3 regions of the Bradyrhizobium sp. 63_E2_N1_3 genome follow, and region 3 is predicted to be linked to each of the others. Evidence: predicted binding sites of a transcription regulator. Region 3 holds the regulator's gene; each other region holds the start of a gene.
The links. Region 3 encodes PhoB, which activates phosphate uptake and scavenging genes when phosphate is short. Its sites were predicted from a motif close to TGTCATNNANCTGTCAT; they were not measured.
Positions count from the first base shown of each region.

Region 1: AB7531_RS02325 (DUF2794 domain-containing protein) is a predicted target of PhoB. The motif match lies at 1,295-1,311, and genes of this name have one in related genera.
Region 2: AB7531_RS25900 (DUF47 domain-containing protein) is a predicted target of PhoB. The motif match lies at 1,861-1,877, and genes of this name have one in related genera.

Region 1 covers NZ_CP197235.1:489,015-492,219, reverse strand. The annotation lists gene AB7531_RS02330 (GNAT family N-acetyltransferase) at 183-710, shown strand; gene AB7531_RS02325 (DUF2794 domain-containing protein) at 859-1,230, opposite strand; gene AB7531_RS02320 (DUF1223 domain-containing protein) at 1,843-2,619, opposite strand; gene acnA (aconitate hydratase AcnA) at 2,837-3,205, opposite strand, start outside.
Region 2 covers NZ_CP197235.1:5,367,923-5,371,127, reverse strand. The annotation lists gene AB7531_RS25910 (branched-chain amino acid ABC transporter permease) at 1-793, shown strand, start outside; gene AB7531_RS25905 (branched-chain amino acid ABC transporter permease) at 795-1,763, shown strand; gene AB7531_RS25900 (DUF47 domain-containing protein) at 1,920-2,564, shown strand; gene AB7531_RS25895 (inorganic phosphate transporter) at 2,580-3,205, shown strand, end outside.
Region 3 covers NZ_CP197235.1:8,605,708-8,608,912, reverse strand. The annotation lists gene pstB (phosphate ABC transporter ATP-binding protein PstB) at 1-274, shown strand, start outside; gene phoU (phosphate signaling complex protein PhoU) at 286-1,002, shown strand; gene phoB (phosphate regulon transcriptional regulator PhoB) at 1,018-1,725, shown strand; gene AB7531_RS40975 (GcrA family cell cycle regulator) at 1,961-2,473, opposite strand; gene AB7531_RS40970 (aspartate aminotransferase family protein) at 2,930-3,205, shown strand, end outside.

The sequences.
Region 1 (3,205 bases), 8.1 Mb from region 3:
CGGGCGATCCAGTACGCCGCAGCGGCTCGGTTCTAGCCGCGCTGTCTCGGAGTACTGGATGCCCCCCTGCGCGGGGCATGACAGCGGAGAAGATTGGAGGGCTGCTGCGCTGGCAATGACGGAGCATGGGGAAGCGGCGTTGCCCCTTCCAGTGACCGCGGGAAGGCTCTAATCTCGCCGCCATGTCCGCACCTGAGATCAGGCCCGCCATTGAGGCCGACCTTCCCGCCATCACCGCCATCTACAAGCAGGCCGTCCGCGAGGGCACCGCGACATTCGAGCTGGCGCCGCCGGATCTGGCCGAGATGACGCGCCGCTACCGCGCGCTGATCGACGGCGGCTATCCCTATTTCGTCGCCATCCTCGATCGTAGCGTCGCCGGCTATGCCTATGCCGGCGCCTACCGACCGCGGCCGGCCTACCGCTTCACGGTCGAGAACTCGATCTATCTCGATCCCGCGTTCCACCGCCGCGGCATCGGCTCATTGCTGCTGGACCGGCTGATCGCTGAATGCGAGGCGCGCGGCTTCCGCCAGATGATCGCGGTGATCGGCGATTCCGCCAATGCCGGCTCGATCGGCGTGCACACGCGCGGCGGTTTCAAGATGATCGGCACGCATCCCAATGTTGGCCTGAAATTCGGCCGCTGGCTCGACACGGTGATGATGCAGCGGGATCTGGGCGAGGGCGCGAGTACGGTGCCGAAATAACCTCGGTCTCGTAGGGTGGGCAAAGCGACTTGTCCGCCGTAGCTCGGAGAGCGAAGGCGGAAGCGTGCCCAGCATGCCCGGTGATTGAGGAAAGATGGTGGGCACGGCGCGGTGCGCCTTTGCCCACACTACGGCACCGTCCGTAAGGCTAAACCACCGCCAATTTTCGATCGATCACCAGCAGCACGCGCTCGAGCTCGTGGCCGCGGCGCAGGATCAGGCCGGTCGCCGAGATCACGCTGTACATGCCCTGCTTGCGCGCCAGCCGCGGGTCCTTCTCGATGCGATAGATCGGCACCTCCGAGGCGCGGCGGAAGACCGAGAACACCGCGCGGTCCTTCAGGAAGTCGATGGCATAGTCGCGCCACTCGCCGTCGGCGACCATGCGGCCGTACAGGTTGAGGATGCGGTTCAGTTCCAGCCGGTTGAATGTCACCCGGTTGGGTTGGGCATTCGCAGCGGTGGGGCGCGCCACGGCGCGCTGCTCGCTCGGATCGGCATCCTCCGGCGTCAGACTCATCGAGCGCCTCCTCATCTCGCGGCATGATCGCATCCGCGAAGGACCGTCCCCGGAACCGCGGATCATGACAATTGCATGATCGCGCCAACTGTTCCCCGCCGCAAGGGGCTCTTCACTCAACTGATTGAATCGGGTGCGAATCGGAGCACACGCAGGAGTGGAATTCTGTCGCGGCAAACCGTCACGGGATCGTTAGAAGGAATCTTGATATCGCCGCTTTTCCGCCAAGCGCCTGCCGCCCTGCATTGCGAAAAGACCTGTGTGCGTTGACCCGGTCCTTTCGGTTCCGGATTCCTCAGCCCCCAGCCCCCCGGGGCCGTCAGGATCGGGTCTGTACGCGCGACAAGGAGGGCCAACGCAAGTTGGTCCTTTTTGGTTTGTGCCGAGATGTTTCCGGCACGACCAACTTCTCTCTGATTAACGCGAAGACAACTCTCACCCCTCATCGTGGGGAGCCGCGAAGCGGTGACTCGCAGGATGAAGGCCGCGCTGCATCAGCCGCGCCTGCATGGTTCTCGCGGCGATGCGTAGCATCGTCCGCCTCGCGCGCGAGGGCGCGCTCCTCACCATGAGGCGTGAGAGCGAGTGCGACGTTGGCGAGAGAGATCGGATCTAGTGCAGCGACGTGTACGCCGCGCCAAGCATCGCACCCGGCTTCTCACGGCTGCCGTCCTGGACATAGACCACAGCGCCGTCGACGCCGTCGCGCGTGAGATTTTCCAACGGCACCGTCCAGCTTTCCGGACGCCCGTTCCAGTCGCCGACCTTGAGCAGGTTGCGCACGACGTTGTGATAGGTGATCTGCTGTCCGCGATTTTCGCCGCGGCTGATTGCGATCGGCACCGATTTCGTGATCGAGCAGATCCAGACCTCACCGTGCGAGACCGCCGACTCCTTGCTCGCCGCCACCGACACGTTGATCTGCTTGCCTGCAAGCGACATCGTCACCGGCACGCTCATTACGCCTGTGCCGTTGTCGGTCTTGCCGATCGCGCTCTCGATGCCGGCGCGATCGCTGCCGATGACATGCGTCGAACCGTTGACCACGACTTGCGGCGTATAGACCTCGCGGTCGCCGCGCATGCGCGAATAGGCGCGCTGCCGCGCCGAGAAGCGCGAATCCGCAAGCGTGTCCTTCCAGCCGAGATAATCCCAATAGTCGATCGGCATGCTCAGCGCGATGATCGACGGGTCGTTGGAGAGATCGCCGATGACCTGGTCGGCGGGCGGGCAGGAGGAGCAGCCCTGCGATGTGAAGAGCTCGACTACGGCGCGAGGATCAGCCTCGGCGGGACGGATGACGGCGACGATGGCGCAGATACCAAGTGCTCCCGACCAGAGTGCACCGGACCAGCGCGAAACCAGATTAGAAGCCATCATTGCAGTCATGTTGAACGTCACACCTCGCACGCGTGGGGGAAGATCCTATCGCCTGATGGTCACCGTAGTCTTACGGGCATCGTACACTCAACCGTCCGGGGCGAGGTTTTCCGCCGGGCGGGACCATCGGACGCGTGTTCTAACGCACGAAGGCGGCCTTGTGATAGGCCGCCCTCGTTTAACCTTCTACTCACGTCGCGGTGAGCCACCGTTCACAAATTCGCGCTTAGGCCGCGAGCTTGCGCAGCACGTAGTGCAGAATGCCGCCGTTCCGGTAGTAATCGAGCTCATCCAGCGTATCGATGCGGCAAAGCAGCGAAACCCGCTGCAACGAACCGTCGCCGGAGACGATCTCCGCGGTCAGCTTCTGACGCGGCTTCAGGTCGCCGACCAGGCCGCGCAGCGTGACCTTCTCGTCGCCCTTCAGGCCGAGCGACGACCAGGAGGTGCCTTCCTCGAAGGTCAGCGGCAGCACGCCCATGCCGACCAGGTTGGAGCGGTGGATACGCTCGAAGCTCTGGCAGATCACGGCGCGGACGCCGAGCAGGCGCGTGCCCTTCGCAGCCCAGTCGCGCGAGGAACCGTTGCCGTATTC
Region 2 (3,205 bases), 3.2 Mb from region 3:
GCTTGCCGTGATCTTCGGCATGCTCAACATCATCAATTTCGCCCACGGCGCGCTCTACATGATGGGCGCGTTCGTTGCCTATTTCCTGCTGAGCCTCGGCGGCATCAACTACTGGTGGGCGCTGCTGATCGCGCCTGTTATCGTCGGCATCTTCGGCATGATCCTGGAACGGACCATGCTGCAATGGCTGACGGGGCTCGACCACCTCTACGGCCTGCTCCTGACCTTCGGGATCGCGCTGATCGTGCAGGGCGTGTTCCAGAACTATTTCGGCTCCTCCGGTCTGCCTTATGCGATTCCGGACCAGCTCAAGGGCGGCATGAATCTCGGCTTCATGTTCCTGCCGATCTATCGCGGCTGGGTCGTCATCTTCTCGCTGGTGGTGTGTATCGCCACCTGGTTCCTGATCGAGAAGACGCGGCTCGGTGCTAACCTGCGCGCTGCCACTGAAAATCCGACGCTGGTGCGCGCTTTCGGCATCAACGTGCCGCGCATGATTACGCTGACCTACGGTCTCGGCGTCGGCCTTGCCGCGCTCGCCGGTGTGCTCTCGGCGCCGATCAACCAGGTGCGGCCGTTGATGGGCGCCGACCTCATCATCGTCGTGTTCGCGGTGGTCGTGATCGGCGGCATGGGATCGATCATGGGCTCCATCATCACCGGCTTTGCGCTCGGTGTGATCGAGGGCCTGACCAAGTATTTCTACCCCGAGGCCTCCAACACCGTCGTGTTCGTGCTGATGGTGCTGGTGCTCTTGGTGAAGCCAACGGGACTGACGGGAAGGGCGGCCTGATATGACAGCCTTGACGGACGACACGCTGCCGGTAACCCCGCGCGCGATGCGTGACGAGATGGTCGTGTTCGTGGTGATGGCGCTGCTGCTGGCGTCGGTGCCCTTCACGGGCGTCTATCCGTTCTTCGTGATGCAGGCGCTGTGCTTTGCGCTGCTTGCCTGCGCCTTCAACCTGCTGATCGGCTATGGCGGCCTGTTGTCGTTCGGCCACGCAATGTTCATGGGCACCGCCGGCTATTGCAGCGCGCACGCGCTGAAAGTGTGGGCGTTGCCGCCGGAGCTCGGCATCCTCGTTGGAATCGCCGCGGCGTTCGGGCTGTCGCTCATCACCGGCTATATCTCGATCCGCCGCCAGGGCATCTATTTCTCGATGATCACGCTGGCGCTGTCGCAGCTCCTGTACTTCATCTACCTCCAGGCGCCGTTCACCCATGGTGAGGACGGCATTCAGGGCATTCCGCAGGGGCGGATGTTCGGCTTGCTCGATCTCTCCAAGCCGACGGTGCTTTATTACGTCGTGTTGGCCGGCTTCCTCGCCGGCTTCCTGCTGATCTACCGCATCATCAACTCGCCGTTCGGTGAAGTGCTGAAGTCGATCCGCGAGAACGAGCCGCGCGCGATCTCGCTCGGCTACCGGACCGACCAATATAAATTCCTGGCTTTCGTCCTGTCCGGCACGCTGGCCGGCTTTGCCGGATCGCTGAAGGTGTTCGTGGCGCAGAATGCCTCGCTCACCGACGTGCACTGGACGATGTCGGGCGAGGTCGTGCTGATGACGCTGGTTGGCGGTCTCGGCACCATCTTCGGCCCCGTGGTTGGTGCCTTCGCGATCATCGCCATGCAGCAATATCTGGCGGGTTTTGGCCAATGGGTGACGGTGATCCAGGGCTCGATCTTCGTGGTCTGCGTGCTCACCTTCCGCCGCGGCGTCATCGGCGAAATCGCTCATTACTTCCGGCGCTCGCTATAAACCTTTGATATCGCACCAATTTCATTGGTGCGCGAATCCGGTGGATGATCCTGCTCCGCGGGCGTGAGATGACACGCGCGCGGAGCGGAAATGGTCTATGACAGTTTTGTGACGGCCTATTCGGGCCGGGCCATTTCCAACCGGTAGCCTATCCCCATGATGCGATGGTTTCGCGCTTTCCTGCCCAAGGAAGAACGGTTCTTCGACCTGTTCGACCGCCATGCACAGACGGTGATCCAGGGCTCGATCGCGCTCCAGGGCATGCTCAACGGGGGAGAGGAGACGCCGGTCTACTGTCAGCGCGTCAACCAGTTCGAGAACGACGCCGACAACATCACCCGTGAGGTGCTGACGGCGGTGCGCCGCACCTTCATCACCCCCTTCGACCGCGGCGACATCAAGAACCTGATCACCTCGATGGACGATGCCATCGACCAGATGCAGCAGACGGCCAAGGCCGTGATGCTGTTCGAGGTGCGCACCTTCGAGCCGCCGATGCGGGAGATTGGCGGACTGCTGATCGAATGCGCCAATCTCGTGGGGCGCGCGTTGCCGCTGATGCAGTCGATCGGCCCGAACGTCGCGATGCTGACCGCGATCACGGAAGAGCTAGGCAAGCTCGAGGGTCGGGTCGACGATCTCCACGACATCGGGCTGAAGGAGCTGTTTCTCAAGCACCGTGATGGTAGCGCGATGGATTTCATCGTCGGCGTCGAGATCTACGACCATCTCGAAAAGGTGGCCGACCGTTTCGACGACGTCGCGAACGAGATCAACAGCATCGTCATCGAGCAAGTTTAGGGCAGGGGTCGCGCCGTGGATGCTGCGCTCGGACTTCCTGTCCTCGTCGGCTTGATCGCCGTCGCGCTGCTGTTCGACTTCCTGAACGGCCTGCACGACGCCGCCAATTCGATCGCGACCATCGTTTCGACCCGCGTGCTGCGGCCGCAATTCGCGGTGCTCTGGGCCGCGTTCTTCAATTTCATCGCCTTCATGGTGTTCGGGCTGCATGTTGCCCAGACCATCGGCACCGGCATCATCGATCCCGCGGTCGTCGACGCCCAGGTGATCTTCGCGGCGCTCGTCGGCGCGATCGTCTGGAACCTCGTGACCTGGGGGCTCGGCATCCCATCCTCGTCGTCGCATGCGCTGATCGGCGGTCTCGTCGGCGGCGGCATGGCCAAGGCGGGGATCTCGGCTGCGGTGTGGAGCGGACTGTCCAAGGCGGTGCTGGCGATCGTGCTGTCGCCGCTGGTCGGTTTCCTGCTCGCGATGATGCTGGTCGCGATCGTGTCCTGGCTCTCGGTGCGCTCGACGCCGTTCGCGGTTGATCGCGCCTTCCGCATCCTGCAATTCGCCTCCGCCTCGCTCTATTCGCTCGGCCATGGCGGTAATGACGCCCAAAAGACCATGGGCATCATCGCCGTGCTGCTCTATTCGCA
Region 3 (3,205 bases):
GGTCGCGGTGCGGCCCGAGGTGATCTTGTTCGACGAGCCCTGCTCGGCGCTCGACCCGATCTCGACCGCCAAGGTCGAGGAGCTGATCCAGGAGCTGTCCGAGAACTACACGATCGCGATCGTCACCCACAACATGCAGCAGGCGGCGCGCGTCTCCGACAAGACCGCCTTCATGTATCTCGGCGAGCTGATCGAGTTCGACGACACCAGCAAGATCTTCACGTCGCCGACCGACCGGCGCACGCAGGATTACATCACCGGCCGGTTCGGCTGAGGAGACGGAACATGGGTTCTGAACATACCGCAAAGGCCTTCGACACCGACCTCCAGGAGCTCACGCGCCTGGTCGCCGAGATGGGCGGCATCGCCGAGCGCATGATCGTCGATTCCGTCGACGCGCTTATCCGCCGCGACGTCGCGCTCGGCCAGCGCGTCGTGACCATCGACGCCGAGCTCGACGCGCTCCAGAAGAAGATCGAGGAGCGCGCCGTTCTCACCATCGCGCGCCGCCAGCCGATGGCGGTGGATCTGCGCGAGATCGTCGGCGCCATGCGCGTCGCGACCGATCTCGAGCGGATCGGCGACCTCGCCAAGAACATGGGCAAGCGCGTCGCGGCGCTGGAGACGGATTTCCATCCGCTCAAGCTGTTCCGCGGTCTGGAGCACATGACCGACCTCGTGCAGCAACAAGTCAAGTCGGTGCTGGATGCCTATGCCGCGCACGATCTGCCGGCGGCGATGGCGGTGTGGAAGGGCGACGAGGAAGTCGACGCCATCTGCACCTCGCTGTTCCGCGAGCTCCTCACCTACATGATGGAGGATCCGCGCAACATCTCGTTCTGCATCCATCTGATGTTCTGCGCCAAGAACATCGAGCGCATCGGTGACCACGCCACCAACATCGCCGAGACCGTGTTCTACATGATCGAGGGCCAGGCGATCACCGACAAGCGGCCGAAGGGCGACATGACGACCTTCGCCACGACGGTCCCGAACACTTAAGGAGCGACGAACACCATGGGCGCACGCATTATGGTGGTTGAGGACGAGGAAGCTCTCACCGAGCTTCTCCGCTACAACCTCGAAGGCGACGGCTATGACGTCGAGACGGTGATGCGCGGCGACGACGCCGACACCCGCCTCAAGGAGCACATCCCCGATTTGATCGTGCTCGACTGGATGCTGCCGGGCCTCTCCGGCATCGAGCTGTGCCGGCGGCTGCGCACCCGGCCCGAGACCAAGCAGCTCCCGATCATCATGCTCACCGCGCGCGGCGAGGAGAGCGAGCGGGTGCGGGGCCTTGCGACCGGCGCCGACGACTACATCGTCAAGCCGTTCTCGGTGCCGGAGCTGCTGGCACGCGTGAAGGGCCTGCTCAGGCGCGCCAGCCCCGAGCGGCTCGCCACCGTGCTCGCCTATGGCGACATCGAGCTCGACCGCGACAAGCGCCGCGTGGCGCGCTCGGGCCGGCCGATCGATCTCGGTCCGACCGAATATCGCCTGCTGGAGTTCTTCCTGGAGCATCCCGGCCGCGTGTTCTCGCGCGAGCAGCTGCTCGACAGCGTCTGGGGCCGTGACATCTACATCGACGAGCGCACCGTCGACGTCCATATCGGCCGCCTGCGCAAGCTGCTCAATCTCGGCCGCGAGCAGGACCCGATCCGCACCGTCCGCGGCGCGGGCTACGCACTGGACGATCGCTTTGCGAAGGCGGAGCAGGCGTAGCTCGGTGAGCTGCGGCCACACTCTCGGTGTCGTCCCGGACAAGCGCAAGCGCGGGTCCGGGACACCCACAGCGAGCGGTTATTTTGTGAAAAGGTAACTCCGAGTCCCCGTAGCCACATCTTGCGGTGGTTAAGGGTCCCGGATCTGCGCGCGCTCGAGGCGCGCTTGTCCGGGACGACATCGGATTTGTTGAGCCGCCATCGTGTGACGGCTCCTTTCTGAGCTCAGAACGACTTCAGCGCGGACCCGGCTTCGCCGGCGCGCGCCGGCGATCGGCCGCGGGCTGATACGCCACGCGCGAGTGCTGGGCGCAGTAGGGCAGGCCGGAGAGCGCCTTGCCGCCGCAGAAGAAGAAATCCGGGCTCGAGGGATCGCCGACCGGCCAGTGGCAGGTGGCCTCGTTCAGCTCCAGCAGCGACAGCCGCTGGCTCATCGGCACGACGTTGTCGTAGGTGACCGGTTCGGCCTCGACCTCGACTTCGAAGGCCTGCGCCAGCGCGGTGTTGCCGCGCGCGATCGGGCGTGTCACCCGCATCATGTGCTGGGCGGGGCGCGCCTTGCGCGGCCGCGGCGCTGCCGATGAAGGGCTCTTGGCGCGGCCCGACAGGCCGAGCCGGTGCACTTTGCCGATTACGGCATTGCGGGTCACATTGCCGAGTTCAGCGGCGATCTGGCTGGCCGAAAGTCCGGCCTCCCAGAGCTTTTTCAGCTGCTCGACGCGATCATCCGACCAGGTCAAAACGGTCATTGCACCCTTTCCTTCGCCGGCGCCTGCCATCCTGGCGGCCGCACGGCGAATGCCTAAGCTTCGAAAAACCCGTGCCGCCAGAATCCCTTAAGGCTCGCCGGGCGCACCAGATGCGCCCGAACGCTTACGCCGGTACATGAGGACTTAGAGGATCAGAACTGCTGCACGAGATGTCGTATCTGACAAGCCAAACGCTACAATATGGCGTGACTCACGCGCAAGAGTCCGCCGACTCGCTTCCACATGTTCCGTGGCGGAAATACGCAAAATCGCCACCGCAAGACTACGGATTCTGCGTTTCGCGAGGCTTTCCGGGCGGCATTGACACCGGTTTCACCAGGCATAAGATAGTCAGGCGTGCCGCCCTTAAAAGGCGGCACGTTTCGTTTTCCGGGCCGGTCAATGGTGCGTTGCGCAATGCACGCTCACACCGTCCGCAACATTCAAGTGATCGTCATGACTAACAGCGCAGCGCCGCATTTGCTCCCCGTTTTCGCCAGGTCCGACCTCGGTTTCGAGCGCGGTGAAGGCTGCTGGCTGATTGCGACCAATGGCGATCGCTATCTCGATTTCACCTCGGGTGTGGCGGTGAATGCGCTCGGCCATGCTCATCCTGCGTTGGTCAAGGCGTTGCAAGAGCAGGCCACCAAACTCTGGCACATGTCGAACCTGTTCCAGAGCCCGGACGGCGAGAAGCTCGCCGCGCGTCTGTGCAACGAAAGCTTCGCGGAC